Regions from separate parts of the Comamonas kerstersii genome, predicted to be linked through region 1. Evidence: predicted binding sites of a transcription regulator. Region 1 holds the regulator's gene; the other holds the start of a gene.
What was found. Region 1 encodes LexA, which represses DNA repair genes until DNA is damaged. Its sites were predicted from a motif close to ACTGTATNNNNATACAGT; they were not measured.
Positions count from the first base shown of each region.

Region 1 (15,250 bases):
CGCGAACTTCCAGTTCACCAGGTTGTTCAGGAAGGCTTCCAGGAACTTGGGACGGGCATTGCGGTAGTCAATGTAGTAAGCGTGTTCCCACACGTCCACAGTGATCAGAGGCTTCTTGCCGTCAACCAGAGGGTTGCCCGCAGCGCCGGTGTTCACGATTTCCACGGAACCGTCGGCGTTCTTGACCAGCCATGTCCAGCCGGAGCCGAAGTTGCCAGCAGCAGACTTGGCAAACTCAGCCTTGAAGTTATCGAAGCTGCCGAACTTGGCATTGATGGCGTCAGCCAGCGCGCCAGCAGGAGCGCCGCCGCCGTTGGGAGTCAGGCACTTCCAGAAGAAGCTGTGGTTCCAGTGCTGGGCAGCGTTGTTGTAGATACCGCCGGAGGACTTCAGAACGATTTCTTCCAGAGACAGGTTTTCAAACTCTGTACCCTTGATCAGGTTGTTCAGGTTCACCACATAGGTGTTGTGGTGCTTACCATGGTGGTATTCAAAAGTTTCTTTGCTGTAGTGGGGCTCCAGAGCGTCGATGGCGTAAGGCAGCTGTGGCAGGGTATGTTCCATTTTTGAATCCTCGTGGTGGTTGAAATTCTTGAAAAGTGACCGCCATACATGGGCGCTTTCGGCAAACAGGCTCAACACGTGTTTTGACCTGGCGCAATGCATGGCTCGTATTCCATTGTAGGAACAAGCCAAGCGCATTGCAGCCTAAAAGGCGTACTTTCTCCAAGCGCTTTGCACGCACGGCAAGGCTTACAGCAGCTTGGGCTGGGTCACGGTCACGTCCAGACTACCATCCGCCACCATGGCTTTCAATGGCGTGCCCACAGGGGCCTGGTCTACGCTGGCCACCACTTTCCCTTCCTGCGTCGTGAGCACGCTGTAGCCACGCTCGAGCACACGCTGCGGATTGAGCAGCTCCATGCGCACGCTCAGCTGCTGCAGCCATTCACGGCTGCGCTCCAGGCGGCGCATGGTTTTTTGCTTCAAATCTCCCTCCAGCGCTTGGTATGTCTGCCCCTGCTGCTGCACTTTCATGAGTAAGCCATGGCGTGTACGCTGCCCCAGCTGTGACAGCTGCAGGCGCTGCTGCGCCAGTTTCTGGCTGGGCCTGCCCAGGCGCTGCGCAGCCACATCGAGGCGCTGTGCGTGCCGGTCCAGCTGACGCAGCAAGGCAGACTGCATGCGCTCTTGCAGCAGATCCAGCCCATCGAGCCATGCCTGGCGTGGCTGCGCCACCAGCTCTGCCGCCGCCGTCGGCGTAGGCGCGCGCAAGTCAGCGCAAAAATCGGCAATGGTGAAGTCGGTCTCGTGCCCCACCCCGCTGATCAGCGGCACCGGGCTTTGCACAATGGTGCGCGCCACCTGTTCATCGTTAAAGGCCCACAGGTCTTCCATGGAGCCACCACCGCGCACCAGCAAGATCACATCGATGTCAGGCACACCGGGCTCGCCCTTGCGCTGTGCCAGTGCATACAGCTGCTGCAGCGCCTGCACGATGGAAGCGGGAGCCTCTGCGCCCTGCACCAGCGAGGGCACAATCAGCACCGGAATATGCGGCACGCGTCGGCGTAAGGCGGTTGCCACGTCATGCAGGGCTGCTGCGCCCAGCGAAGTCACCACACCAATGCCTTTGGGCATGACGGGCAGGGCACGCTTGCGCTGCGCATCAAACAGCCCTTCGGCTTCCAGTTGGGCTTTGAGGCGCAGAAACTGCTCAAACCACGCGCCCTGCCCTGCACGCTGCAGGCTGTCGACGATGAGCTGCAGGTCACCGCGCTGCTCGTACACGCCCAGCTTGCCACGCACCTCCACCAGCTCACCATCGCGGGGCATGAAGTCCAGCGCCATGGCAGCGCGGCGGAACATGGCGCAGCGCAGCTGACCGGCGGCATCCTTGATATTGAAGTAGCAGTGGCCACTGCCTGCGCGCGAAAAGCCAGTGATCTCACCACGCACAGAGACCGGGTTAAAGCGGGCCTCCAGACTGTCAGCAATGGCGCGGCACAACGCACCTACCTCCCAGACGCGGGAGCCAGCCGTCACCGCAGCAGTGTGATCAAAGAAAGACATGAGAGGCCAACCAATTCCCAAATAGTCCACATCGCGCAGACAAGGCTGAAAACAACAACACAGCACGGCAGCAAGCGCTTAAGCTTTGACGCTCGCAAAAGACGCAAAGACGCCAGCGCTGCAATCTCCAAAGGGGTGCAGGGGCTGCGCGATAATGCAAAGCTTGCACGCTCACAACAACACAAGCACGGGAGAAAAAGTTGCTGTCGATCATACAGGCCGCTGGCTGGCCCATCTGGCCCCTTATTGCATGTTCCATCCTCGCTCTAGCCTTGATTTTTGAGCGCTTCATGTCATTGAAGACGGCGCGCGTGGCGCCGCCCCAGTTGTTGGATGAGGCTATTACCGTCTCCAAGGACCGCCTGCCCTCTAACGAAGTGATTCAGCAGCTGGCACAAAACAGCGCACTGGGTGAAGTACTGGCCAGTGGCATGCAGCAGCTCAGCGCCCACCCTCACAGCTCAGAAGAAGACCTGCGTGCGCGCATGGAAGGCGCAGGTCGCGCCGTGGCGCACCGCCTGGAAAAATACCTGGGCGCACTGGCCACCATCGCCTCTGCCGCGCCCTTGCTGGGCCTGCTGGGCACGGTGATCGGCATGATTGAAATCTTTGGCTCACAGGCTGGCGGTGGTGCGGTCGGCACGGGCAACCCTGCACAGCTGGCCCACGGTATTTCCATCGCGCTGTACAACACGGCATTTGGTCTGATCGTGGCCATTCCCGCGCTGATCTTCTGGAAGTACTTCCGCGCTCGTGTGGATGCCTACCTGCTGCAGCTGGAGCTGGCCAGCGAGCAGTTTGTGCGCCACCTCAACCGCCTGCGCAGCAAGTAAAGCAAAGGCAAGGCACACCATGGCCATGAATTTCCGCCCTCGCCGCTCGGAAGCGCCAGAGATCAATCTGATCCCCTTCATCGACGTGCTGCTGGTGATCCTCATCTTTCTGATGCTCACCACCACCTACAGCAAGTTCACGGAGCTGGAGCTGACCCTGCCTACGGCCGATACCACGCAAATGCGTGACCGCCCCCGGGAGGTCATCATCTCCATCGCCGCCGATGGCCGCTACGCCGTGGACAAGACCGCGCTGGAAGACCGCTCCGTGGAAGCTATTGCCAGCGCGCTGGTGGGCGCCGCACCTGCGGGCGCTGAGAGCATCGTCATCATCAGCGCAGATGCATCGGCACCGCACCAGTCCGTGGTCTCTGCCATGGAAGCCGCGCGCCGCGCAGGGCTGACGCAAATCACTTTCGCGACCCAGTCCACAGCAGGCAGCGGCCAGTAAGCCCGGCATGTCCTCCCCTGCACACCACAGCACCAGCTCTGAACGGCTGCGCCGCATCTGGCGCAGCCGCGGCCCTGCTGCCTGGGCTTTGCTGCCACTGGCCGGTCTGTACGCAGCGCTGTCCGGGCTGCAGCGCAAGCTGTACGCCTGGGGCATCAAGTCCGCTGAACACCCGGGTGTGCCCACCATCGTGATTGGCAATGTGATTGCCGGTGGCGCAGGCAAAACGCCCGTTACGCTTGCCACCGTGGAGCATCTGCGCGCCCGGGGAGTGCAGGTGGGCATCATCTCGCGCGGCTATGGCCGCAAGAGCACACAGTGCCAGCAGGCCACGCCCGAGTCCTCACCAGAAGCTGTGGGCGATGAACCCCTGCTGATGGCGCGTAGCAGCGGCGTTCCCGTGTTTGTGGCGCAGCGCCGCATCGAGGCTGCACGCGCCCTGCTACAGGCCTATCCAGCCACACAGGCACTGGTCTGTGACGATGGACTGCAGCACCTGGCCCTGCAGCGCGATGTGGAAGTCTGCGTCTTTAACAACGAAGGCATTGGCAATGGCTGGCTGCTGCCCGCAGGCCCTTTGCGTGAACCGTGGCCGCGCAAGGTATCTGCCGTGCTGCACACCGGCGCACTGCCCGCACACACGCCTGCCAGCACCCCCAGCTTTGGGCTGCAGCGCCAGCTTGCCTCCTATGCCATCAATCAACTCGGCGAGCGCATGCCGCTGGATGCGCTGCGCAGCCAGCCGCTGCATGCCGTAGCAGGCATTGCCCGGCCTGAGGATTTCTTCCACATGCTGCAGGCCGCTGGCTTGTCACTGCACAGCACCGAAGCTTTGCCTGACCACTACAATTTTGAAAGCTGGCAGCGCCCGACTGATGAGCGTCTTGCCGTGATTTGCACAGAAAAAGATGCCGCCAAAATCTGGCAGCATCTGCCCCATGCCTGGGCCGTCCCCCTGCAAGCGCAGGTGGAATCCGGGTATTTCGATCTGCTGGATCGTCTGCTGTGCCTATCATCCACCCATTAAGAACACAACTGCGACACCGCCATGGATCCCAAACTGCTTGAACTCTTGGTCTGCCCCGTCACCAAAGGCCCACTGCGCTTTGACAAAGAACGCCAGGAGCTGATCTCCCAGAGCGCACGTCTGGCCTATCCCGTGCGTGACGGCATGCCCATCCTGCTCGAAAACGAGGCCCGTCCTCTGGAAGACAGCGAGCTGGAAGGGTAAGCGCCATGGCGTTCATCGTATTGGTTCCGGCACGCCTGGCCTCCAGCCGCCTGCCTAACAAGCCGCTGGCAGATATTGCCGGGCTGCCCATGGTCGTGCGCGTAGCCATGCAGGCGCGCCAGAGCGCGGCAGCCCGCGTGGTTGTCGCTGCCGACAGCGATGCCATCGTGCAGGCCTGCGCCGCCCATGGTGTGGAAGCCGTGCTCACGCGCGCTGACCACCCCAGCGGCAGCGACCGTCTGGCTGAAGCCTGCGAAAAACTGGGCCTCAGCGGTGAAGATATGGTGGTCAATGTGCAAGGTGACGAGCCATTGATCGACCCCGCGCTGATCGATGCCGTGGCCCAGGTGCTGGCTCAGGCACCGCAGGCCAGCATGGGCACAGCCGCCCACCCCATCGCCAGCCGGGATGAATACCTGAACCCCAACGTGGTCAAAGTGGTCTGCAACGCTGCGGGTCTGGCCAGCTATTTCAGCCGTGCCCCCATTCCCTTTCACCGCGACCGCGCCAGCGAGCAGTGGTGGAGTGCAGACAGCAGCTTTACCCCGCTGCGCCACATCGGCATATACGCATACAAGGCAGGGTTTTTGCGCCAGTTTCCACAGCTCACGCCTGCGCCCACGGAGCAGACAGAGTCGCTGGAGCAGCTGCGCGCACTATGGCATGGTCACCAGATTGCCGTGCATATCACGCAGCAGGCCCCGGGCGCTGGCGTGGACACACCCGAAGATCTGGAACGCGTACGTGCCCACTTCCAGCATGACTAAGGCTTTCATATTTCAGTAATTTCTGAAATATTCAATTAAAATAGGAGCAGTTACCGCTTGCTGCTTCTATGTTTGCAAAACATTTGTTTTGCAAACCGTGTAAAAACTAGCGCAAGCCGCTCTCTTTTTTGATAGTTGCTTGCCGCTGTCATGGCTTTTCATCGGCGGATGAGAAAACCCTGACCTATACCCGATACGCATCACAGCAAGCACCCCAATGCATAGTTGTCAAGCGCCTGCGATGGCCGCACGAAAACAGCCTGCCCGTGCAAATTGGCCGCGCTGTAAGCCCCTGACAAGGCCGTGCGTGCTATCCTTGAGCGGATAACGTGCGGCTGCCGCCTGCTTTTTCCATCTGAAAAAGCCCCGCTCCGCCAAGAATTTCTACATATCGAGGATCTCCATGAAACTGATTTTGTTGGGCGCACCCGGCGCCGGCAAGGGCACGCAAGCCGCCTTCATCTGCAAGAAGTTCGGCATCCCCCAGATCTCTACCGGTGACATGCTGCGTGCTGCCGTCAAGGCTGGCACTCCTCTGGGCCTGCAAGCCAAGGCCGTGATGGAAGCTGGTCAGCTCGTGAGCGACGACCTGATCATCAACCTGGTCAAGGAACGCATTGCGCAGGCTGACTGCGCCAACGGTTTCCTGTTCGACGGCTTCCCCCGCACCATCCCCCAAGCTGACGCCATGAAGGCTGCTGGCGTGGATCTGGACTACGTGCTGGAAATCGACGTGCCTTTTGAAGCCATCATCGAGCGCATGAGCGGTCGCCGCTCGCACCCCGCTTCGGGCCGTACCTACCACGTCAAGTTCAACCCACCCCAGGTGGAAGGCAAGGACGACGTGACTGGCGAGCCTCTGGTGCAGCGCGACGACGACAAGGAAGAAACCGTCAAGAAGCGTCTGGACGTGTACAGCAGCCAGACCCGCCCTCTGGTGGACTACTATCAGAACTGGGCCAAGGAAGAGCCTGCCAAGGCTCCCAAGTACCGTTCCATCAGCGGCATGGGCAGTGTGGATGAAATCACCGCTCGCGTCTTTGCTGCACTGGACGCCTGATCCTCTGCGTGACACGCATTTGCAAAGCTGCCCTCGGGCAGCTTTTTTCATGCCTGTCTACAGGCTGTGTGGCGCTTGCTGCAGCAACGCCAGCATCAGGCTGATGCGCGCCTTGACGGGGCTGAGTGCCACCACATTGGCATCTCGCTCACCATCGGCCAGCACAATCACACCTTGCTCACAGCGCGTGCAGCGCCACACTGGCACGCCCTGCGCCACGGCGCGCTGCAATGCCTCCAGCAGGCGCTGGTGGATAGAACCATTGCCCGTACCTGCCACCACCAGGCCCTGAACCCCTGCAGCCACCAGTGCATCCACAGCTTCTGGCCGCGCCAGCGCAGTGCTGGTGACGATTTCCACCCACGGCCACTGGGCAGCAGGCCTATCCCAGACTGCAGCCGGTAGAGCCTGCTTCACAGTGCATGCCTGTGGCTGCAGCTCAGAAGCCCAGCGCACACGCCCTTCTTCCACCCAGCCTGCAGGCCCTTGCGCACCCGAGGCGAATGCGTTGACACGATAAGGATGCACCTTGCGCACCCACTGCGCACTGTAAATTTCTCCCACGGCGGTCATCCATACCCCTGCCACACTGCTGGCGGCACAGATCAGCGCATCCCGCAAATTCGCAGGACCATCGGCAGAAAGCGCGGTGGCCGGGCGCATGGCGCAGGTCAGCACCACAGGCTTGGCTGGCTGCAGTGCCAGCTGCAGAAACCACGCGGTTTCTTCCAGCGTGTCTGTGCCATGGGTAATGACGATGCCTGCCACATCCTCCTGTGCCAGCCACTTCTGGCAGGCCTGCGCCAGCTGCTGCCAGGTCTGCACATCCATGTCTTTGCTGTCGAGCTGTGCGACCTGCTCTACCTCCAGCGCAAAGTGCTCCTGCAAGGCCAGCTGTGCAATGGGCTGTAGCAGCTCAGCAACACCAATTTGCCCCGCCTTGTAGCCCACGCTGCCGCCCATGGCTGCGCCCTGGCCTGCAATCGTCCCCCCGGTCCCCAGGACCACGATTTTTCTTGTTGCTAACACTTGCATCCCTTATGGAACTGGTTAAAAATACAGGTACTGGATAAACACACAGTTATCCTTTCTGAAGGACAGGCATGGAGCACACCACACTCACCCCCCGGCAACAGCAAATTTTGGACCTCATCCAGGACGCCATTGCACGCACGGGCGCACCACCCACCCGTGCAGAAATCGCACGCACCCTCGGTTTTAAATCGGCCAACGCCGCAGAAGAACACCTCAAGGCCCTGGCACGCAAGGGCGTGCTGGAGCTGGTCAGTGGTACCTCGCGTGGCATTCGCCTGGTCAGCGACACCGTGCGCCGCATCAATGCCGCACGTGGCACCCACTTTGATCTGCCCATGCCTGAGATGCAGCCCATGCTGCTGCCTCTGGTAGGCCGCGTGGCTGCTGGCTCACCCATTTTGGCGCAAGAACATATTGACCAGAGCTTTGCGGTGGAAAGCAGCATGTTCCCCACCAAGCCTGACTACCTGCTGCGCGTGCGCGGCATGTCCATGCGCGATGCGGGCATCCTGGACGGCGACTTGCTGGCCGTCAAAACCACGCACGAAGCACGCAATGGCCAGATCGTTGTCGCCCGTCTGGGCGATGAGGTCACCGTCAAGCGCCTGCAGAAAACGCCCCATGGCATTGAGCTGCACCCAGAGAACCCGGACTACCCCGTCATCCACGTCCGCCAGGAAGAAAGCTTTGCGATTGAAGGTCTGGCCGTTGGTCTGATCCGCAACAGCCTCCAGCTCTAAACCGCCACCCGCTCCTTTTTCCCGTTTTGCCATGCTGCGCACACGCGCCGCAGGGAGAGTTTTTGCCTGCTCTAGCCTGTCCTCTGCTTCTCAGGAGACCACCATGTCCATGACTTTCTGCCAGCTGCCTATGTCTCGCATCACCACGGCCACCATGGCCAGCAATGAGGCGCACTTCTTGCCTCAGGCGCTGCCCCACAACGTGCGCCTGCTGCGCCGTGCCCACGACCCGGATCGCACCCGCTTTGTCATGAGCGGTCGGCTGTCAGACGTCTGCGCTGCTTTGGAACAACTGGCAGAGCAGGAGCAGCGTAATGTCTGTCTGTAGCGCAGGTACTGTGTGTACCTGACACAAGGAGCTCGCAGCATGAACACGCCAGACACTCCAAAGCCACGCCAGCCCGTGCAACCCAGCACTGGTGGACTGCTGGGCCGCCACTTCACCTACCGCCCCGCGGCACAGACCGATGTCCGCGTGACCTGGGAGCGGGCCAAAAAACAGTCGCCCCACCCGCAGCCGCCTGCACGCTAGCCGTCCTGCACTGCAGGCTGCCAAAGATGTGAGACAGCCGTCTCGGCCTGCCACGCAAGCGCCCACCTCCCCCCTTCAGAACAGCCGTGCGCGCCCATGAGAGCGCTACTGGCGCAGGCGGAACGACCACAACGCAGATCAGGCGCAGATCATCCACACCACCTCACAGCGGGGTTGCACAACTGCTTCAATCAGCCTGCCAACACCTGAATACATAGCAGCCAGCGCCTATGTATGAATGATTTCAGGCTCAAAACTATCTAAAACCCTGTTTTTACGAGCGCTAGCTGCTATTTATTTTTAAGCATTCGCTATCCACAACGGTAAGCGACGTGCACACATACCAGCGCTCCCAAGTATCTGTACCTCCACAGCGCTTCAAAACAGTGCATGCCATCACACTGACTGCACCAGTACAGACCAGCTGCGCAAGCAACATACAAAAACTGCATACAAAAAGCAGGCATAGCTTTTGCTGAATCTGGAGACCCAACACTGCCGCCAGCACCTCCATACCGTGCTGCGGCTGTTTTGACCACCACATACATCGGGAGTCTCCATGCACAAACGCACTTTCTTGCAAGCAACCGCTGCACTGGCGCTGGCTGGCAGCTTTGGCCTCGCTCATGCCCAAAGCACGCCCATCAAGTTTCTGCTGGACTGGCGCTTTGAAGGGCCTTCAGCCCTGTTCCTGCAGCCTGCCGCCAAGGGTTACTTCAAACAGGCGGGGCTGGATGTATCGATTGACGCAGGCAGCGGTTCGGGCGCAGCCGTGCAGCGTGTGGCCTCTGGCACCTACGACATGGGCTTTGCCGACATGGCTTCGCTCATGGAGTTCCATGCCAACAACCCGGATGCACCCAACAAGCCCGTGGCCGTCATGGTGGTCTACAACAACACCCCTGCCGCCGTCATGGCACTGAAGAAAAGCGGCATCCAGACAGCAGCAGATCTGAGCGGCAAAAAAATGGGCGCGCCCGTGTTTGATGCAGGCCGCAAAGCCTTTCCCACCTTTGCCAAGGCCAACCAGGTCAGTGATGTGACCTGGATTTCCATGGACCCACCGCTGCGCGAGACCATGCTGGTGCGCGGTGACGTAGATGCCATCACCGGCTTTACCTTCACCAGCCTGCTCAATCTGGAAGCGCGTGGCGTCAAGGCCGAAGACGTGGTGCTCATGCAGTATGCCGACCACGGCGTCAAGCACTACGGCAACGTCATCATCGCCCACCCCAAGTTGATTGAACAAAACCCGCAGGCGATCAAGCAGTTCCTGGCTGCTTTCACCAAGGGCGCAGGGGAAGTCATTGCCAACCCCGCAGACGCCATCCAGCACGTCAAAGCACGCGATGGCATTGTGAACACGGGCCTGGAAACCCGCCGCCTGCAACTGGCCATTGACACCGTGGTCAACAGCGCCGATGCGCACCAGGATGGCTTTGGCCGCCTGAACCCCGGCCGCCTTGCGCTGATGGCCTCTGAAGTGTCTGACGCCTATGGCACCAAGACCCGCATTGACCCCAAGGTTGTGTGGAACGACAGCTTCCTGCCTGCAGCCGCCGAGCTGGACATCCTGCCCCAGAAGTAAGCCCCTAACCCCGGTCTCCACGTGCCTTGTGCAGGTGGAGACCCTGAGCAAAGAACACGCATGCAAAGCGCTGCCGAACCCTATTTCGTCGATTTCCGTGATGTCTGGCTGGCTTACAACGATGAGCTGCTGGCCCAGAATCACTTTGCCGTCGAAGCCATTGACCTGCAGGTCAGGCAAGGCGAGTTCATCGCCATCGTCGGCCCCTCGGGCTGCGGCAAGTCTACGTTCATGAAGCTGGCCACCGGCCTGCGCATGCCTTCCATGGGCAAGATTGTGATTGACGGCCAGCCCGTCACCGGCCCGCTGAAGATTTCAGGCATGGCGTTTCAGTCGCCCTCGCTGCTGCCCTGGCGCACCACGGTGGACAACGTGCTGCTGCCGCTGGAGATCGTGGAGCCCCACCGCTCCCAGTTCAAGGCCAAGCGCAAGGAATACGAAGCCCGTGCACGCGCCCTGCTGCAAAAAGTGGGACTAGGCGGCTATGAAGACAAATTCCCCTGGCAGCTCTCCGGCGGCATGCAGCAGCGCGCCAGCATCTGCCGGGCGCTGATTCACGAGCCCAAGATGCTGCTGCTCGACGAGCCTTTCGGCGCACTGGATGCTTTCACGCGCGAAGAGCTGTGGTGCATCCTCCGTGACCTGCAGGCCGAGCAGCAATTCAACGTCATTCTGGTCACGCACGATCTGCGCGAATCCGTGTTTCTGGCAGACACCATCTATGTGATGAGCAAAAGCCCAGGCCGCTTTGTGGTGCGCCGTGACATTGATCTGCCCCGCCCCCGTGAGCTGGAGCTGACTTACACCAAGGAATTCACCGACATCGTGCACGAGCTGCGCGGCCACATCGGTGCCATGCGCAAGGCAGGCGCTGTCATCAACCAATAAGCAGCCGGAATTCGCGATATGTACAAGTTCGACAACAAACAAATTGAGCGCTGGTCGCCCTGGATTCTGCTGCTGGCCGTGGTGCTGCTGTGGCAGGTGCTGTGCGCGGCGCTGGATGTCTCACCCTTTATCTTCCCCAGCCCTGCGCTGATTCTCAAAGACTTCATCGAGTACCACAGCGTCATTGCCACCCACGCCTGGCGCACCTTCTGGGTGACCATGGCTGGCTTTGGTCTGGCGATTGTGGTGGGTGTGCTGCTGGGATTTCTGATTGGCAGCTCCCGCCTGGCCTATGCCGCCGTCTACCCACTGATGACGGCCTTTAACGCCCTGCCCAAGGCCGCCTTTGTGCCGGTGCTGGTCGTGTGGTTTGGCATTGGTATTGGCCCGGCCATTCTGACGGCCTTTCTGATCAGCTTCTTTCCCATCACCGTCAATATCGCCACGGGCCTGGCCACGCTGGAGCCCGAGCTGGAAGACGTGCTGCGCGTGCTGGGCGCCAAGCGCTGGGACGTGCTGATCAAAGTCGGCCTGCCCCGCTCCATGCCCTACTTCTACGCCTCACTCAAAGTGGCGATTACGCTGGCCTTTGTGGGCACCACGGTGTCTGAGATGACGGCCTCCAATGAAGGCATTGGCTACCTGCTGATCTCAGCGGGCTCGTCCATGCAGATGGGCCTGGCATTTGCGGGGCTGCTGGTGGTGGGCGCCATGGCCATGGCCATGTATGAACTGTTCAGCTGGGTGGAAAAACGCACCACAGCTTGGGCCCACCGTGGTTCGCAAAATCACTGATGCACGGCCCCACGATGCACAGACACCTGTTTTCGGCGACGTGAACTCCTCGCACCTCGACTTGGGCCAGCCATGCGCTGGCCTTTTTTTGTGTCCAGCATTGCCCAATATTGGTGCATCAGGCGCAGTTTTTGCTTGTATGCAGCCATGCCCTGGCTTGCTCAACTTGAACTGGATTACACCCTCGCCGCAGCGCGCACCCGCCTGCACTTTCGCCATGACGGCCCATTGCGCGTGCTGCGCAGCCTCTACCCCGAAGGCGATGGCATCTGCCACAACGTACTCATCCACCCGCCCGGAGGGCTGGTCAGCGGTGACACGCTGGACATTCGCTGCCGCGTAGGCACTGGGGCCCATGCCCTGGTCACTACGCCGGGCGCCACACGCTTTTACAAAACCGATGCCCAGGGCGCTGTGGCCCAGCAGATCACCCACTTGCAGCTGGAGTCCGGTGCGCGGCTGGAATGGCTGCCCCTGGAAGCACTGGCCTATAACCAGTGTCAGGCCCAGAACCTGCTGCATCTGGACATCGCCCCTGGCGCAGAACTCATGGCCTGGGACATCACCGCCTTTGGCCTGCCCCACGCCCATGAGCCCTTTGTACAGGGCAGCTTTACCCAGCACATGGAGTGGCCAGGCCTCTGGCTGGAGCATGGCACGCTACGCGCCGAAGATGCACGCCTGATGGATGGGCCCCTCGGCCTCGCAGGGCAGCGTTGCATGGCCAGCATGGTGCTGGCCTGCGGCACGCCTTTGACCCGCACCCAGCGCGAACACCTGCTGGACGCCACGCGAGCAGTGCTCGACGCTCATCCGCAGGGCAGCTGGTGCGGAATTACCGCCCCCAACGACCACATGCTGGTACTGCGCGGCCTGGCGCCTGTCGTGGAGCCACTGATGCAGCTGTGGCAACAGGTGCGTGTGTGCTGGCGCAAGGAGCACTGGGGGCTGGAAGGCAGCATGCCGCGCATCTGGAACATGTAGCCGCAGCGCATCCCCGCTGCCCGCTCTGGCAGGCATGGGCATACCTGTGGGTGATTGACTGACAGTGCTGGCACAGCCCTGCTTTTAGACTGGGTGCTCAAGTGTTTCACCACAACCAGGAGACCGCATGCCCGCACCCCGTATTGCAGAAAAAGAATTACTCACCGCTGATGAAATGGCCCTGTTTACGCTGAGCCAGGACAGCGCCAGACTGGCCCAGCACAGCCATGCCCAGCTGCGCGACCATATTGCCCGCGCCCGCAATCTGCGTGACCGGGCACGCGACATGTACCGCCGCCAGGTGGGCCGCACACGCTCAGCCACCGGCAACAAGCGCGGCTTCAGCGGCATGGCCAATGAGCGAACCCGCCAGAAAGGACAAGTGCTGCACGGCGTGGTGGAGCGCTTGGTCGAGGCGCGGGACAAACTCGCGGCTTGAAAGCGCTGCCCTCTCAACAAAAAACCGCGCCTCGAAAGCGCGGTTTTTTTGTGGTTCATCCTGAAGTGAAGGACGTGCTCAAATCGCCACCAGCTTCTGAATCTGCTTTGCCTGCATCTCCGAGCCCGGCCCACGTGCAATCACCTCACCACGCTCCATGACCAGGTATTCGTCGGCCAGCTCTTCGGCAAAGTCGTAGTACTGCTCGCACAGCAGCACGGCCATGCCGCGTTCCTTGGCCAACATGCGGATCACACGGCCAATGTCCTTGATGATGCTGGGCTGAATACCTTCAGTGGGTTCATCCAGAATCAGCAAACCCGGCGCAGGCGCCAAGGCGCGGGCAATGGCGAGCTGCTGTTGCTGACCACCAGACAGGTCACCGCCGCGGCGGTGCAGCATCTGCTTGAGCACGGGGAACAGCTCGTACAAGTCGGCAGGAATGGGCGTGCTGCCGCTTTTGTAGGCCAGGCCCATGCGCAGGTTTTCTTCCACCGTCAGACGCCCAAAAATCTCGCGCCCCTGGGGCACAAAGCCGATGCCCGCGCGGGCACGGTCGTAGGGCGAGAGCTTTTCGATGGGTTTGCCGTTCCATTCGATGCTGCCGCTTTTGATGGGCACCAGTCCCATCAGACTCTTGAGCAGCGTGGTCTTGCCCACGCCATTGCGCCCCAGCAGCACGGTCACTTTGCCTGCTTCGGCTTGCAGGCTGACATCGCGCAGGATATGAGAGCCACCGTAGTACTGGTGCAGGTTTTGAACTTTGAGCATTTTTCGCCTCCAGCGCAGATCCTGTCTGCGCAAGCAGCTCTCATTTTTCAGAGAACTGCTTTTCTATCTTGATAGCTGCCAGCGCTTGTCAATGCTTGATTTCACAGAGAAAACTATCTGAAATCATTGATATTCAAGCGCTAACTGCTATAGCTTCTACACAGATATGCAGATCAGCCAGCACCTCGCAGAGGTGCGTTTGAGACGAGGCGCAAAGCCGCAGACAGTAGCAGCGCTACGGCAAGGCTTTGCAACGACGTATCAAGGCTGATATGCATATCACTACCGTCCTAAGTAGACTTCGATCACGCGCTCATCGGCTTGCACCTGGGCCAGCGTGCCTTCGGCCAGCACGCTGCCATCACACAGCACCGTCACCTTTTCGCTGATGGTGTTGATGAAGGACATGTCGTGCTCCACCACCATCAGGCTGTGCTTGCCCTTGAGCGTGAGGAACAGCTGGGCCGTGCGGGCGGTTTCGTCGTCCGTCATGCCGGCCACGGGTTCATCGAGCAGCAGCAGCTTGGGCTCCTGCATGAGCAGCATGCCAATCTCCAGCCACTGCTTCTGGCCGTGGCTGAGCACACCTGCCTCGCGGTTCACTTCTGCGGCCAGGTGGATGGTGTGCAAGATGTCGGCCAGCCGGTCTTTTTGCGCGCTGTCGAGCTTGAAGAACATGCTGTGCTTGACGCCCTTGTGCGTCTTGAGCGCCAGCTCCAGGTTCTCGAACACCGTCAGCTGCTCGAACACCGTGGGTTTCTGGAACTTGCGGCCAATGCCCAGCTGGGCAATTTCGGGTTCGTTATGGCGCAGCAGGTCGATGGTCGAGCCAAAGAACACCGTGCCTTTGTCCGGCCGCGTCTTGCCGGTGATGATGTCCATCATCGTGGTCTTGCCTGCACCATTGGGTCCGATGATGCAGCGCAGCTCGCCGGGCGCGATGTCCAGGTTCAGGCCGTTGATGGCCTTGAAGCCGTCAAAGCTCACATGCACATCTTCCAGGTACAGGATGCGGCCATGGGTCACATCCACCTCACCGGGCACGGCAATGCGTTTCATGCTG
Region 1 covers NZ_CP020121.1:2,611,854-2,627,103, reverse strand. The annotation lists gene B5M06_RS12355 (superoxide dismutase) at 1-564, opposite strand, end outside; gene xseA (exodeoxyribonuclease VII large subunit) at 754-2,073, opposite strand; gene B5M06_RS12345 (MotA/TolQ/ExbB proton channel family protein) at 2,274-2,906, shown strand; gene B5M06_RS12340 (ExbD/TolR family protein) at 2,932-3,357, shown strand; gene lpxK (tetraacyldisaccharide 4'-kinase) at 3,365-4,384, shown strand; gene B5M06_RS12330 (Trm112 family protein) at 4,406-4,588, shown strand; gene kdsB (3-deoxy-manno-octulosonate cytidylyltransferase) at 4,594-5,355, shown strand; gene adk (adenylate kinase) at 5,759-6,415, shown strand; gene B5M06_RS12315 (asparaginase) at 6,473-7,450, opposite strand; gene lexA (transcriptional repressor LexA) at 7,519-8,190, shown strand; gene B5M06_RS12305 (hypothetical protein) at 8,294-8,518, shown strand; gene B5M06_RS17045 (hypothetical protein) at 8,558-8,722, shown strand; gene B5M06_RS12300 (ABC transporter substrate-binding protein) at 9,282-10,310, shown strand; gene B5M06_RS12295 (ABC transporter ATP-binding protein) at 10,371-11,198, shown strand; gene B5M06_RS12290 (ABC transporter permease) at 11,217-11,993, shown strand; gene B5M06_RS12285 (urease accessory protein UreD) at 12,141-12,977, shown strand; gene B5M06_RS12280 (hypothetical protein) at 13,105-13,416, shown strand; gene urtE (urea ABC transporter ATP-binding subunit UrtE) at 13,495-14,187, opposite strand; gene urtD (urea ABC transporter ATP-binding protein UrtD) at 14,470-15,250, opposite strand, start outside.

Region 2 (15,250 bases), 1.4 Mb from region 1:
GGGGATGGTGATGGAGGGGGTGAGGGTCGTAGAAAAACGGGGGGGGAAGTCTTATAATTTAGCGAATTATTTAAAATAATTACTCCACCTCACACATAAAACTAAAAAAGAAATGCTGCCGAAATGGCAGCATTTCTAAATCTAATTAAACTTTGGTACAGCCATTAGGCAAGTATTTCTGAGCTATACCAGATGTGCAAGCCCAATTAAAAGATCCATTGTCTGCATTGGACAGGGTCAAAGTAATGGTTCCATTTACCAGTGGAGTAGCTACACCTGTACCTTTAAAGGTCGCAACAATTGTACATCCACCAGCTGCTGTAGCAGTCCCGCCAGTAGTCACTTTCAGAACATATTTTCCGTTGACATCTGTATCTGTTGGAAGTCCTACGGCAGCAGCAGCAGCATCAGTGTTAGCTGGACACGTTCCTGTATTTGCAAAAATCTCAGACATATTAGTCTTGAGGCCACTTGCCAAGGAGACCCCCTCAGTAGCCTGAGCTCTAGCAACATAGTCCTGATAAGCAGGCAGTGCCACAGCCGCCAAAATACCAATAATCGCCACCACGATCATCAGTTCAATCAAGGTAAAGCCCTGTTGCATTGTGCGCTTCATAGAAAGCTCCTCTCTCTGTGGATGAAATTGACGTCATCCATAGAGCAAGTCGCGTGCCAGCGAATTCCTACGTACCAACCCCGGGGAATTGCAAACTTTGGTTGCAAACGGGCGTGGAATGTAATTTTCTGCATGACTTGTATCAAGCGGCATAACACTTTTGTCATTCACTGGATTTCCGCCACCTCGCATGCATAAACTCTATTTTCAGGAGCACCTTGCGCTTGATATACGGTGCTTTGCAATATAAATAACTTGGAAACCAAGAAATAACCGGCGCAAGCAGCTATATCTTTGAAAGCAGCAACCAAAAAGCCAGCCTCAAGAGGCTGGCTTTTTGCTTGATGCCCGCAGCAGATCACTGCGAGCTGGCTGAGAGGGCTTAGGCCTTCTTCAGCAGGCCTTGCAGCAGGCGGCCCATTTCGGAGGGGTTGCGGGTGATGGTGAAACCGCACTCTTCCATGATGGCCAGCTTGGCGTCGGCCGTGTCAGCGCCGCCGGAGATCAGCGCGCCGGCGTGGCCCATGCGCTTGCCGGGAGGGGCGGTCACACCGGCGATAAAGCCCACCACGGGCTTTGTCATGTGTTCCTTGCACCAGCGGGCGGCTTCGGCTTCGTCGGGGCCGCCGATTTCGCCGATCATGATCACGGCATCGGTGTCGGGGTCGTCGTTGAAGGCCTTCATCACGTCGATGTGCTTCAGACCGTTGATGGGGTCACCACCAATACCAACAGCAGTGGACTGGCCAATGCCCAGTTCGGTCAGCTGTGCCACGGCTTCGTAGGTCAGCGTGCCGGAGCGGGACACCACGCCCACGCGGCCCTTCTTGTGGATGTGGCCGGGCATGATGCCGATCTTGATTTCGTCTGGCGTGATCAGGCCGGGGCAGTTGGGGCCCAGCAGCAGGGTCTTCTTGCCGCCCGCGGCTTCCTTGGCCTTCATCTTGTTGCGCACTTCCAGCATGTCGCGCACGGGGATGCCTTCGGTGATGCAGATGGCCAGGTCCAGATCGGCTTCCACGGCTTCCCAGATGGCGGCAGCGGCGCCTGCTGGGGGCACGTAGATCACGGAGACGGTGGCGCCAGTTTCCTTGGCTGCGTCCTTGACGGAGCCGTAGATGGGGATGTCAAAAATGCGCTCGCCCGCCTTCTTGGGGTTCACACCGGCGACGAAGCAGTTCTTGCCGTTGGCGTATTCCTGGCACTTTTCGGTGTGGAATTGACCGGTCTTGCCGGTAATGCCCTGGGTGATGACTTTGGTGTCTTTGTTGATAAAGATCGACATGTTTTTATCTCCGGGGGCGTTTTACTTGACGGCAGCAACAATCTTGGTAGCAGCTTCAGCCATGGTGTCGGCTGCGATGATGGGCAGACCGGATTCGGCCAGGATTTGCTTGCCCAGCTCTTCGTTGGTGCCCTTCATGCGCACGACCAGTGGCACGCTCAGGTTCACGGCCTTGCAGGCGGTGACCACGCCGGTGGCGATGGTGTCGCACTTCATGATGCCGCCGAAGATGTTGACCAGAATGCCCTTGACCTTGGGGTTCTTGAGCATGATCTTGAAGGCTTCGGTCACCTTCTCGGCCGTTGCGCCGCCGCCCACGTCCAGGAAGTTGGCGGGCTCGCCGCCGAACAGCTTGATGGTGTCCATGGTGGCCATGGCCAGGCCCGCGCCGTTCACCAGGCAGCCGATGTTGCCGTCCAGAGAGATGTAGGCCAGGTCGAACTTGGAGGCTTCGATTTCTGCGGGGTCTTCTTCGTCCAGGTCGCGCAGGGCCACGATTTCGGGGTGGCGGAACAGGGCGTTGGAGTCGAAGTTGAACTTGGCGTCCAGGGCCATCAGGTTGCCGTTGGAGTCGCAGTTCAGGGGGTTGATTTCCACCAGCGAAGCGTCGGTGTCCATGTAGCACTTGTAGATGTTGGCGAACAACTCTACGGCCTGGTCGATGGACTTGCCTTCCAGACCGATGGCCGCAGCCACCTTGCGCGACTGGGCTTCGGTGATGCCGGTCAGGGGGTCGATCATCTCGGTGATGATCTTCTCGGGCGTGGAGTGGGCCACTTCCTCGATGTCCATACCGCCTTCGCTGGAAGCGATCAGTGCCACCTTCTGTGTGGCGCGGTCGGTCACCAGCGACACATACAGTTCGTTCTTGATGTCTGCACCTTCTTCGATGTACAGACGGCGCACCTTCTGGCCTTCAGGGCCAGTCTGGTGGGTCACCAGCTGCATGCCGAGGATTTGCTCGGACAGGGCCTTCACGTCCTCAATGGTCTTTGCCACCTTGACGCCGCCGCCCTTGCCGCGGCCGCCGGCATGGATCTGCGCCTTCACCACCCACACGGGGCCGCCCAGCTTCTGTGCTGCCTCTACAGCTTCCTGGACGGTGAAAGCCGGAATGCCACGGGGAACTGGCACGCCGAATTGACGCAAGATTTCCTTGCCTTGGTATTCATGAATCTTCATGAGTCTTGTCTCTCTGAAACGGAGGAAAAATGCCCGTTTTCCTGCTGCCTGGGCATGCGGAGCCGGGCTCGTATGACATGGCAATCGGCGAATGTACCATGCTGACAAGTCGGCAAAAAGTGCTTTGTTTCACGGGATATACGTATTGGCATACGTAGATCAAGCCGCACCAAGGCTGGCCCGGAAGGCCACAAACGCCCCCTGAAAAACGGCAGGAGCCGCAGTTTTTGCGCTGCACCCCGCCCGCAGCAGCGACAATCCGTTTATTTGATGGCGTCGCAATTGCGGCATGAACCTACGATGCGCCAAGAAGCGCGGGAGCATTGAACAATGTCCAAAGTCTTTATTGATGGCGAAGCTGGCACCACGGGTCTGCAGATTCGTGACCGCTTGCAGGGTATGGCTGGTGTGGAACTGGTCAGCATTGCGCCCGAGTTGCGCAAGGACCCCGCGGCCAAGCGGGCGCTGATTGCCGAGGTGGATCTGGTCATCCTGTGTCTGCACGACGATGCCGCACGCGAGACGGTGGCGCTGGTCGACAGCATCACCGCAGAAACCGGCCGCGCCATCAAGATCATTGATGCATCTACCGCCCACCGCGTGGCGCCGGACTGGGTCTATGGTTTCCCTGAGCTGTGCGCCGGCCAGCTTGAAGCGGTGAAGACCGCCACCCGCGTATCCAACCCCGGCTGCTACGCCACAGGCGCGATTGCGCTGCTGCGCCCGCTGGTGGATGCAGGGCTGATGCCTGCGGACTACCCCGTGGCCCTGCCATCGGTGTCTGGCTACACCGGCGGTGGCCGCAGCATGATTGAGGCGTACGAGGCTGGCAGTGCCGCGCCTTATGAGGCCTATGGTCTGGGCCTGGCGCACAAGCACATTCCTGAAATTCTGAAATACACCGGCATGACACGCCGCCCCGTGTTCATTCCCGCCGTGGGTAACTATGCACAGGGCATGCTGGTGCAGCTGCCCCTGCACCTGGACCTGCTGCCCAGCGCGCCCAAGGCCCAGGACCTGCACGATGCGCTGGCCAGCCACTACGCCAAGACGAATACGCCGGCGCAGTGGGTCAAGGTGCTGCCTCCCACCGAAGACAACAAGCTGGCCGCCGATACGCTGGCCAATACCAACCACCTGGAGCTGCGTGTGTTTGCCAACGAAACCCATCGCCAGGCCGTGCTGATTGCGCGGCTGGACAATCTGGGCAAGGGTGCCAGCGGCGCTGCCGTGCAGAATCTGCAATTGATGCTGGGAATTTGACCCCCCGCCTATGTGGAGATTTTCCCGAAGGTGGTTTGACAGAGATCGAACCTTCTCTTAGTACCACCTATGAATTTACTTATTTTTACAAGGTGACAATATGGCTTTTGGTCTTCTGGCGCGGTTTTTTGGTGTAGGCGCATCCCCGAAGAAGGAGATGGTTTCTCACATTGCAAAAATCGTCAACACGGTTGACATCGACATGGCTATCGCCTCCCACGAAAACTGGAAATACCGTCTGCAAGCGTTCCTGGACGGTCGCTCCACCGAGAAGTTCGTCGCAGAGGAGATCTGCTTTGACGACCGCTGCGATCTCGGCAAGTGGATTCACGGCGCAGGGAAGGCCAAGCTGGGGAACTTCCCGGGCTTCACGGCCCTGCAAGGGCATCACAAGATGTTCCACTACGCTGCATCCAACGTGGTGGCACTGGCACAGGCAGGCAAGACCGAAGAGGCTAACAAGATGCTGGACGTGCAGTTTACCCAGCAATCGGCTGAAGTGGTGCGTGACCTGCGCATGCTCAAAGCTCTTGCCGAAGAAGCGGCAGACGAGTAATTCACAATCGGCGCCGGGGATTGCGGTGCCGCGCCTTATGAGGCCTATGGTCTGGGCCTGGCGCACAAGCACATTCCTGAAATTCTGAAATACACCGGCATGACACGCCGCCCCGTGTTCATTCCCGCCGTGGGTAACTATGCACAGGGCATGCTGGTGCAGCTGCCCCTGCACCTGGACCTGCTGCCCGGCGCACCCAAGGCACAGGACCTGCACGATGCGCTGGCCAGCCACTACGCCAAGACGAATACGCCGGCGCAGTGGGTCAAGGTGCTGCCTCCCACCGAAGACAACAAGCTGGCCGCCGATACGCTGGCCAATACCAACCACCTGGAGCTGCGTGTGTTTGCCAACGAAACCCATCGCCAGGCCGTGCTGATTGCGCGGCTGGACAATCTGGGCAAGGGTGCCAGCGGCGCTGCCGTGCAGAATCTGCAATTGATGCTGGGTGTGTAAAGCGCGGTTTTACACTGGCATCTGCCTTGCATGATCAAGCGGCCTGCGGGCCGCTTTTTTGCAGGCAGGGCGCTTCTTTATAAATAGCTTCCTGCGCTTGATTGCATGAGGTTTCAAATAGTTTTGTATCTGAAACCTTTGTTTATCAAGCGCTGGCAGCTCTTGTTTTTATAGGTTTTGCATGACTGCCGCCACTGCCTCTTCGCCGGAAATTCGCCGTGCCACCCTGATCGGTCTGGTGGCCGTGCTTTGCTGGAGCAGCACCGTGGGCCTGATGCGCTCCGTGGCCGAGGCGCTGGGTGCGCTGGGCGGCGCGGCGGTGTTCTACAGCGTCAGCGCCGCGTTTGTGCTGCTGGTCAAGGGTGTGCCCTCGCGCGCGCAGCTGCGGGGTATCTCGCGCATCTACCTCATCGTCTGCGGTCTGCTGTTTGCTTTCTATGAGATCTGCCTGTCGGTGGCGATTGGACTGGCGCATGACCGGCCCCAGTCCATGGAGCTGGGCATGATCAACTACCTCTGGCCCTGTCTGACGATTGTGCTGGCCGTGCTCTGCCACCAGCAGCGCGCCCGCTGGTGGCTGTGGCTGGGCGTGGCCTTGTGCCTGTGGGGGCTGGTGCTGGTCATGGGAGAAGGCGCCAGCAGCGTCGATACACCCTGGTGGCAGAACCTGGGCGCGCACATGGCGGCCAACCCCGTGGCCTATGCGCTGGCCTTTGGCGCAGCCATCATGTGGCCTGCCTACTCGGTGCTCGCACGCATCCACGGCGGTGGCTTCAATGGCGTGGGGCTGTTTCTGACCCTCACGGCCTTCCTGCTGTGGCTGCAATGGCTGGCAGCAGACACGGTTGCCATGCAATGGAGCTGGAGTGTGGTGCTGCAGGTGCTGGCGATTGGCGCGCTCACCGCACTGGGCTATGGCTGCTGGGAGCACGGCATTCAGCGCGGCAATCTGGCCGTGATGGCTGCGGGCTCGTACTTCACCCCCGTGCTTTCGGCACTGATGGCCAGCGTGTGGCTGGCCGTGCAGCCGGGCCTGCCGTTCTGGCAGGGCGTGGTGCTGATTACGGTGGGTTCGCTGGTGTGCTGGTGGGCGACGCGCGCTTGAAAGTTAGACCCTCACCCCCGCCCTCTCCCGCAAGCGGGAGAGGGAGTTCATACCAAATTCATAGCTACTAGCGCTTGCTGCATGGTCGTTAGAGGCATATTTCATGATGGAAACTGGTGGCTATCATGCAGCGCCACGGCGGCATGCCTCAAGCCTGGCAGGCCCCCATCCCTGCCTTCCCCCAGAGGGGGAAGGAGAGAAAGCCAGAGGGGAAGAGGTTCACCTCTCCCGCCTCTATTCCCTCCCCCGCTGGGGGAGGGTGAGGGTGGGGGCCGCCAGAAAAGAAAGACGCTCCCCTCACCCCAACCCTCTCCCGCAAGCGGGAGAGGGAGCCAGCGAAAGTTAGACCCTCTCCCCCGCCCTCTCCCGCAAGCGGGAGAGGGAGCCAGCGCTGCGCTTAATCGGATTCCGGTGCCTGCCCGCGCAGCACCTTGCCCACTACATCACCGCCAAAGCCACGGCTGGCCAGAAAGCGCATCTGCTTCATGCGCTCCTGCGGGGTGGTGGCGACTGCGCCAAACTTGCGCTGCCACACGTCCCAGGCGCGGGCGTGTTCCGTGTCTCTGAGCTGCTCCGCAGCGGCGCGCACCACGTCATCATCCAGCCCCTTGCTGCGCAGCTCGTGCAGCACGCGCGCGGTGCCCAGCTTGCTGCTGCGGCGGTAGATCACGGACTGGGCCACGCGCTCGGGGCTGATGAAGCCTTTGGCCTCCAGCGCATCAAGCACGGCGGCCAGATCTTCGCCTTCTTCCACATGCGGGGCCAGCTTGCGCTCCAGCTCCAGGCGCGAGTGCTCGCGCTGCGAGAGGTATTTGAGTGCGCGCCCGGTGAGCGAGATTGTCTGAAAACCCATGGTGTAAAAAAACCCGCTGCCAGCGTTCGTGCAAAAACGCTGGCAGCGGGTTGGTTTGCTATGGATTAGCCGATGACGCCATCAGCGTCGGGCGTGTTTTTATCGGCCTTCTTGCCTTTGCCGGGCTTGGCGGGAGCGGCTTCGCCTTCGGCCACAGGAATCAGGCTGATGCCCAGGCTTTCGCGCACCTTGTTTTCAATTTCCACGGCCAACGCGGGGTTCTCGCGCAAGAATTCACGGGCGTTGTCGCGGCCCTGACCAATCTTTTCACCGTTGTAGGCGTACCAGGCACCGGACTTTTCAATGAGCTTGGCGTCCACGCCCATGTCCAGAATTTCGCCTTCGCGCGAAATGCCCTCGCCAAACAGAATGTCGAACTCGGCAGTCTTGAAGGGCGGCGAGACCTTGTTCTTCACGACCTTGACCTTGGTTTCGTTACCAATGGCTTCGTCGCCCTTCTTGATGGTGCCGGTGCGGCGGATATCCAGACGCACCGAGGCGTAGAACTTCAGCGCATTACCGCCGGTGGTGGTTTCGGGCGAGCCGAACATCACGCCAATCTTCATGCGGATCTGGTTGATGAAGATCACCGTGCAGTTGGTCTTCTTGATGGTGGCAGTCAGCTTGCGCAGCGCCTGGCTCATCAGGCGGGCCTGCAGGCCGGGCAGGTTGTCACCCATTTCGCCTTCGATTTCGGCCTTGGGCACCAGTGCGGCCACCGAGTCCACCACGATCAGGTCCACGGCGCCGGAGCGCACCAGAGAGTCCACGATTTCCAGCGCCTGCTCGCCCGTGTCAGGCTGGCTGATCAGCACTTCATTGAGGTTCACACCCAGCTTCTGGGCATAGGACGTGTCCAGTGCATGTTCTGCGTCGATGAAGGCGCAGGTGCCGCCGAGCTTTTGCATCTGAGCGACGACCTGCAGCGTCAGCGTGGTCTTGCCGGACGACTCAGGGCCGTAGATTTCAATCACGCGGCCACGGGGCAGGCCGCCTACACCCAGGGCAATGTCCAGACCCAGCGAGCCGGTGGACACCACCTGGATGTCTTCCACCACTTCACCTTCGCCCAGCTTCATGATGGTGCCCTTGCCAAACTGCTTTTCAATCTGGGCGAGGGCGGCAGCCAGGGCTTTGGCTTTTTCGCTGTTGGCGTCGTTGTTGCGTGCGATGGCGTTCATGGCGATGTCCTTTGAAAGAAGGGGATGACAACTGGTGCTGCATCCCCTGTTGATGTGAACAGGCTGGATGCTTGAACAGTAGTGTATGGGCAATGCAAAAGAATTTATATTCAACTTGCCTGACTATCCATCAAACTGACTATGTCTAAATTACCGGCTGCCGAACACCTGGAAGACGCATGGCGCCACACCCATCTGGGGCGGCTGCTGGGCCATGCCATGCGCAAGTTTGACGAACGCGTGCGCCAGCTCATGGCACAGGACGATGAGACGCCGCTGGCGCTGTCCAACCTGGCGCTGCGCGACAAGGTCAGCGCCGCGCACATCCACATCACGCGGCACCTGTCCCTGCAGGGCGACCGCATCACCGATCTGGCCGAGCGCGCCGGCATGAGCAAGCAGGCCATGACCGATCTGGTGGACCAGTGCGAAGCCTGGGGGCTGGTGCTGCGCGAGGCGGACGCTTACGACCGCCGTGCCAAGCGCGTGGTCTATACCGACACCGGCCGCGCCTGGCACCTGGCATTTCAGCGTGCGGTACAGCAGGCCGAGCGTGAGTTTGAAGAGGCCGTAGGGCATGACGTGGCCGTGGTGGTGCGCATTGGTCTGGAGGTCTACGGCAGCGATGTGGGCGATCAGGCCTGATGTGAAAAGCGCAGGGCGAAAGGCTTGACCTGCCTCGGGTTTGCTGCACTGCCGCACCCGCGTAAACACCGCTTGTCTGATGCAGCGGGGTTCCTAGAATGGTTCTGGCAGGCGGCATGTGCAGCGCCTGCAGCAATGCAAAGCCGGGGCAGCAGACCCCGGCATGCCAGGAGACATACACCATGCGCATTCTCATAGCCGAAGATGATCAGGTGCTGGCCGACGGCCTGCTGCGCAGCCTGCGCGGGGCAGGGGCCGTGGTCGACCATGTGGCCAGCGGCACCGAAGCAGACACCGCCCTTGTCACCAGCAACCAGTTTGATCTTTTGATTCTGGATCTGGGCCTGCCGCGCATGCACGGGCTGGAGGTGCTCAAGCGCCTGCGCAGCCGCGGCGATGGCCTGTCCGTGCTCATTCTCACCGCGGCGGACAGCGTGGAAGAACGCGTGCAGGGGCTGGATCTGGGCGCAGACGACTACATGGCCAAGCCCTTCAGCCTGCAGGAGCTGGAAGCACGCGTGCGTGCCCTGACGCGCCGGGGCATGGGCGGCACCAGCAGCGTCATCAAGCACGGCCCGCTGGTCTACGACCAGGCCGGGCGTGTAGCCACCATCGACGGCAAGATGGTGGAGCTGTCCGCCCGCGAACTGGGCCTGCTGGAAGTGCTGCTGCAGCGCGCGGGCCGTCTGGTCAGCAAGGACCAGCTGGTCGAGCGCCTGTGCGAGTGGGGCGAAGAGGTGAGCAACAACGCGATTGAGGTCTACATCCACCGCCTGCGCAAGAAGATCGAGCGCGACCCGATACGCATTGCCACCGTACGCGGCCTGGGCTACTGCCTGGAAAAGATTCAGGCTTGATTTTTCATAGCTGCCAGCGCTTGTGCAGCAAGCGCTGAAGGCCAAAAACACTGATAGCAAGGCCAGCGTGAAAATTTTCCAGCGTGAGCAGCGATCCCTGTTCGGAGAAATTCTGGACTGGATGCTCACGCCCCTGCTGCTGCTGTGGCCCGTGAGCCTGGCGCTGACCTGGCTGGTGGCCCAGTCGCTGGCCAACAAGCCGTTTGACCGTGCACTGGAATACAACGTGCACGCACTGGCCCAGCTGATTCTGGTGGACGCTGGCGGGCAGCTGCACTTCAACCTGCCGCAGCCTGCTTCGGAAATGCTGCGCGCCGACGAGTCCGACATGGTGCTGTTTCAGGTCACCACCTCCGACGGCAGTTTTCTGGCGGGTGACAGCGACTTCCCCCTCACCTCCGCACCACAGTCTATGGAACTGGGGCAGGTGGAACTGCGTGACGATGCAATCCGCGGCATGGACATGCGCGTGGCTGCACTGCGCGTGCGGCTGCCCGTGCTGACGGACGATGCCTGGGCGCTGGTGCAGGTGGCTGAAACGCGTGAAAAGCGCAGCGTGCTGGCCACGGAAATCATCAAGGGCGTGATGCTGCCGCAGTTCGTCATCCTGCCACTGTCGGTACTGCTGGTGTGGCTGGCACTGGCGCGCGGCATACGGCCGCTGCACCTGCTGGAGACGCGCATCCGCGCACGCAAGCCCGATGATCTTTCGCCCATTGACCACCGCGCAGTGCCGCTGGAAGTGGTGCCGCTGGTCGATGCGGTCAATGACCTGCTGCGCCGCCTGAACGAATCGCTGGCCACCCAGAAGCGCTTTCTGGCTGATGCGGCCCACCAGCTCAAGACCCCGCTGGCTGGCCTGCGCATGCAGGCGGATCTGGCACTGCGCGAAGGCGTGAGCACGGAGGATCTCAAGCGCTCGCTGCAGCAGATCGGGCGCTCCAGCATGCGCGCCACACACACGGTCAACCAGCTGCTGTCACTGGCTCGTGCCGAAGGTGCCAGCACCGGCCTGCAGCGCACGCCCTGCGATCTGGCCGCGCTGGCGATTGAGGTTATGCAGGACCTGCTGCCGCTGGCCATGGATCGCCATGTAGACATGGGCTATGAGGGGGCAGAGCCCGGCAGCGCAGGCGTGTGGCTGCAGGGCAATGCCACGCTGCTCAAGGAGCTGATTCGCAACCTGCTGAGCAATGCCATCAACTACAGCCCCTCCAGCCCGGAGGTACCCGCCATGGTGACACTGCGTGTGCTGCCAGACCAACTGGCCCGCGTGGTGCTGCTGCAGGTGGAAGATACAGGGCCGGGCGTGCCGCCCGAGGAGCGTGAGCTGATCTTTCAGCCGTTTTACCGGGTGCTGGGGTCAGAGGCCGATGGCTCGGGTCTGGGCCTGCCCATCGTGCAGGAAATTGCGCGCCTGCATGCTGCAACCGTGGCGCTGGATGATGCACACCCTCATCGCACGCCCCCGGGTGCACGCTTTAGCGTGCGCTTTCGTGCGCTGGCAGATGCTCCTGATTCAGAAGCTGCCAGCGCCGATAAAACAAGCGTTTGTTAATCTTTTAGCACGCTATTCGTTAGTCAGCGTGCGCTGCTTGCTACGGTTTTTGCTTTGCACCGCCAGGCTGCTGGCCGTGGGCTCCCTGTAGGGGCGGGCCTGCTGCTGCAGCCAGTTGCGAAAAGCCACCAGCGGCGTGATGTTGGAGCGTGACTCCGGATAGCACAGCCAGTAGCCCAGACTGCTGACCAGCCCGTGCTGGGGCAGGGGCTCGCTCACCAGCCCCTTGGCAATCTGCCCTTCCACCAGGCAGCGCGGCACCAGGGCCACGCCCATGCCTGCCATGACGGCCTGGATGATGGTCTGGAACTGGTCAAACTGCAGGCCTGCCAGCGGGTCCAGGTTCTTGACATCCCAGGCCTGCGCCCAGGTCATCCATGCATGGGGAATGGTCAGGTGGCGCAGCCGCGTGTACTTGGCCACATCACTGGGGCTGTGAATGGCGGGGCCACCAAAGCTGGCGGGCGGGGCGATCAGCGTCACATCCTGCCCGTCCAGATAGTGGGCGCGTGCGCCGGGCCAGTGGCCTTCACCAAACAGGATGGAGCAGTCCAGGTGCGGGCTTTCAAAGTCGTAGCCCTGGGCATAGGGTACGAAATGCAGTGTCACATGCGGGTGCTGCTGCTGGAACTGTGGCAGGCGCGGAATCAGCCAGCTCGCGCCAAAGGTCGGCAGGCTGGACAGGTGCAGCGCACCACCGCCATCGGTGCTGGTGATGAGCTCCAGCGTCGCAGCCTCCAGCTGCGACAGCAGCGTGCGCACAGCCTTTTCATAGCGCTCACCTGCCGGGGTGAGCGTGAGGCGCTTGCGGCTGCGCTCGAACAGGTCGACACCAACCCACTTCTCCAGCTCCTGAATCTGCTTGCTCACGGCACTTTGCGTCAGGTGCAGCGCTTCTGCGGCACGTGAGACGCCACCAAAACGCGCGACCGTAGAGAAAGCTCGCAGCAAATGCACGGGAGGCGTCAGCCGACGCAGGGGAGGCAAGTTAGTAGACACTGTTCAATATTCCTCGAAGGAATCATAACAAGAAGAGTATTTGTTTGTTGTCAACTGTCAATTACCCTAACCTCTATGCACAGGTCTTATAGATAACCACACTTTCTCACATAGGGAGTCCTCATGATGCAACGTCGTCACTTTCTCTCCGCTGTTGCCGCTGCGACCTTGGCATCCGTCTCGGGCATGGCCAGCGCCCAAGATTCGCGCCCTCTGCGCATCATCGTGCCCTTTCCTGCCGGTGGTTCCACCGACATGGTGCCTCGCAACATGCAGGACGTCCTGACCAAGCTGCTCGGCCAGCCCGTCGTGATCGAGAACAAGGCCGGTGCCGGTGGCTCCATCGGCATGGCTGAAGTGGCACGCGCCAACGACGGCCTGACCTTCGGTATTGCCACGCTGTCCACCCACGGCGTGAACCCTGCGGTCTACTCCAAGCTGCCTTACGACGCCATCAAGGACTTCGTGGGCGTGACCGAAATCGTCAAGGCGCCCGGCGTCATGGTGATCAACCCCCAACTGATTCCTGCCCAGAATTTTGCGGAACTGGTGGCTTATCTGAAGGCCAACCCCGGCAAGGTGAGCTATGCCACCCCCGGCAACGGCACCATCGGCCACATGTGGGGCGAGCAGTTCATCAAGGCCACAGGCGTAGACATGCTGCACATCCCCTACCGTGGTGCAGGCCCCGCCATCAACGACGTGCTGGGCGGCCAGGTGCCGGTGTACTTTGACCAGGTGGCCTCCTCGCTGCCCCATATCCAGTCCGGCAAGCTGCGCGCCATTGCCGTGTCCTGGCCCGAGCGTCTGGCCGTGCTGCCTGAAGTACCCACCTATGCCGAAGCCGGTCACCCTGAGCTGAACGATCCTTCCTGGTTCGGTCTGGTCGCGCCCAAGAACACGCCTGCAGAGCAGATCGCACGCGTGCAGCAGGCCGTGGCTGAAGCGCTGCAGGACCCAGCCGTCAAGAAGCGCATGGACGCACAGGGCATGTACGTGTCTGGCACTTCCAGCGAAGCCTTTACCCAGCAGATCGCCAGCGAAGTGGAAAAGATGAAGGCGGTGGCCAAGGCGGCCAACATCAGCGTGAACTGATCCACGCCCTTACCGCGCTCGCATATCGCTCATCCCCGCAGAGGCCCATGCCCTGCGGGTTTTTTATGCCTGCATTCAAGGGCAGGGCTGCATGCGCTTGCCTTCCAGCGCAGGCTCCAGCCCCTGCAGCAGGGTGCGCTGTGCTGCGGTGGATTCACTCATGCGCAGGGCATACAGCGTCTGCGGTGCGCGCTCCTGCACCACGCGTGCCCCACGTATGCCCTGGTTGAGCATATGGCCCAGCTCACGCGTGGCCGCTTCTTCGCTGGAAAAGCGCCCCAGCGACAGGCCGGGCTCCAGGTTGCCGCCCGCACGGTCATAGGCAATCTTGCGGGCGCGCAGCTCGGCACGGCGCTTTTCCATGGCCATTTCATTGGCGAACTTGCCCAGATAGACCATCCAGCGCCCCGTCACCTGCGTGGGCACAAACTCCCAGCTGCTCGAGGGCAGGTCGCTGCTGCGCAGTGCCTCCTGCAGCTTGCGGTACTGGGCTTCATTCATGTTTTCGCTTTGCAGGCAGACCGTGGCCTCGGGAATGATTTCCTCCAAAGGCTCCGGTGGCATGGGCTGTGCAGGCGCAGCGGCAACGCTGGCAGCAGGAGCCGAGGCAGGAGTGGGCGCTGCAGTCGTCGCTGCCGTGCCGGGCTGCACGATGCTCAGCACTTCAGGGCGCACCTGCTGCTTGAGGCGGTAGGGCTCGGCCTGTTCTTCAGGCGCCCAGCCCAATGTCGCCATCCAGCCCTGGCTCCAGGCCAGATAGCCAGCATTGGCAAGCAGCAGCACCAGCAAGGCAAAACGCAACATGTACAGCTCCTTGAAATCAGGCCGCAGCAGGCGGCAGGTCCATATGCACAGGGCGCACGCTGACATCACCGCTGATGACGCTGCGCAGACCATCGGCCGTGCGCAGCTGCAGTGTGCCATCGGCCAGCACGCCTGCGGCCAGCCCGCTGCTGCCATCGCTCAAATGCACCTGCTGACCATGCAGCACGTCACGCGCGGCAAAGCGCTGCTGAAACGGCGCAAAGCCCTGCTCGGCAAACAGCAGCACGTCCTCCACCAGCGGTGGCAGCAGTTGCTGCAGCGCGGCTGGTGCGGTCCAGCGGGCATCTACATCCTGCAGGCAAGCCGCAGGTGTGAGCAGCCCTTGCATCTGCGGCAGGCGCACATTCATGCCCGTGCCGATGATGACAAAACGCGGCACACCAGCCCCTGCGCCAAAGCAGGGTGCATCCACACCAGCGGGCAGGTTGGCGGTTTCAATCAACGTGCCACCCAGCTTGCGGCCATCCTGCAGCCACAGGTCATTCGGCCACTTCACCCCAATGCGCGGCTGACCGGGGAGGGCCGCCGCCTGCAGGGATTCCGCAATGCTCAGGCCCACCACCAGCGACAGGCCTGACCAGTCCAGCGGATTGAGCACCAGCCCCAGCGAATACATCAGGCAGTCACCGGGCTGGTTCAGCCAGCTGCGGCCCTGACGGCCACGCCCTGCGGTCTGTGACTCGGCCACGAGCACGATGGGCTCGGCACGGCCTGCGCGTGCACGGCGCATGAGTTCGGTGTTGGTGGAGTCAATCTCCGGCAGCACTTCCACCG
Region 2 covers NZ_CP020121.1:1,217,398-1,232,647, reverse strand. The annotation lists gene moaC (cyclic pyranopterin monophosphate synthase MoaC) at 1-79, shown strand, start outside; gene B5M06_RS05795 (pilin) at 146-616, opposite strand; gene sucD (succinate--CoA ligase subunit alpha) at 999-1,901, opposite strand; gene sucC (ADP-forming succinate--CoA ligase subunit beta) at 1,923-3,083, opposite strand; gene argC (N-acetyl-gamma-glutamyl-phosphate reductase) at 3,414-4,346, shown strand; gene B5M06_RS05775 (CZB domain-containing protein) at 4,504-4,902, shown strand; partial or broken gene B5M06_RS05770 (N-acetyl-gamma-glutamyl-phosphate reductase) at 4,930-5,358, shown strand; gene yddG (aromatic amino acid DMT transporter YddG) at 5,540-6,463, shown strand; gene recX (recombination regulator RecX) at 6,861-7,316, opposite strand; gene recA (recombinase RecA) at 7,382-8,497, opposite strand; gene B5M06_RS05750 (MarR family winged helix-turn-helix transcriptional regulator) at 8,639-9,142, shown strand; gene B5M06_RS05745 (response regulator) at 9,325-9,999, shown strand; gene B5M06_RS05740 (sensor histidine kinase N-terminal domain-containing protein) at 10,067-11,557, shown strand; gene B5M06_RS05735 (LysR substrate-binding domain-containing protein) at 11,570-12,556, opposite strand; gene B5M06_RS05730 (Bug family tripartite tricarboxylate transporter substrate binding protein) at 12,683-13,651, shown strand; gene B5M06_RS05725 (SPOR domain-containing protein) at 13,727-14,455, opposite strand; gene B5M06_RS05720 (biotin--[acetyl-CoA-carboxylase] ligase) at 14,472-15,250, opposite strand, start outside.
Region 2: recA (recombinase RecA) is a predicted target of LexA. The motif match lies at 8,560-8,577, and genes of this name have one in related genera.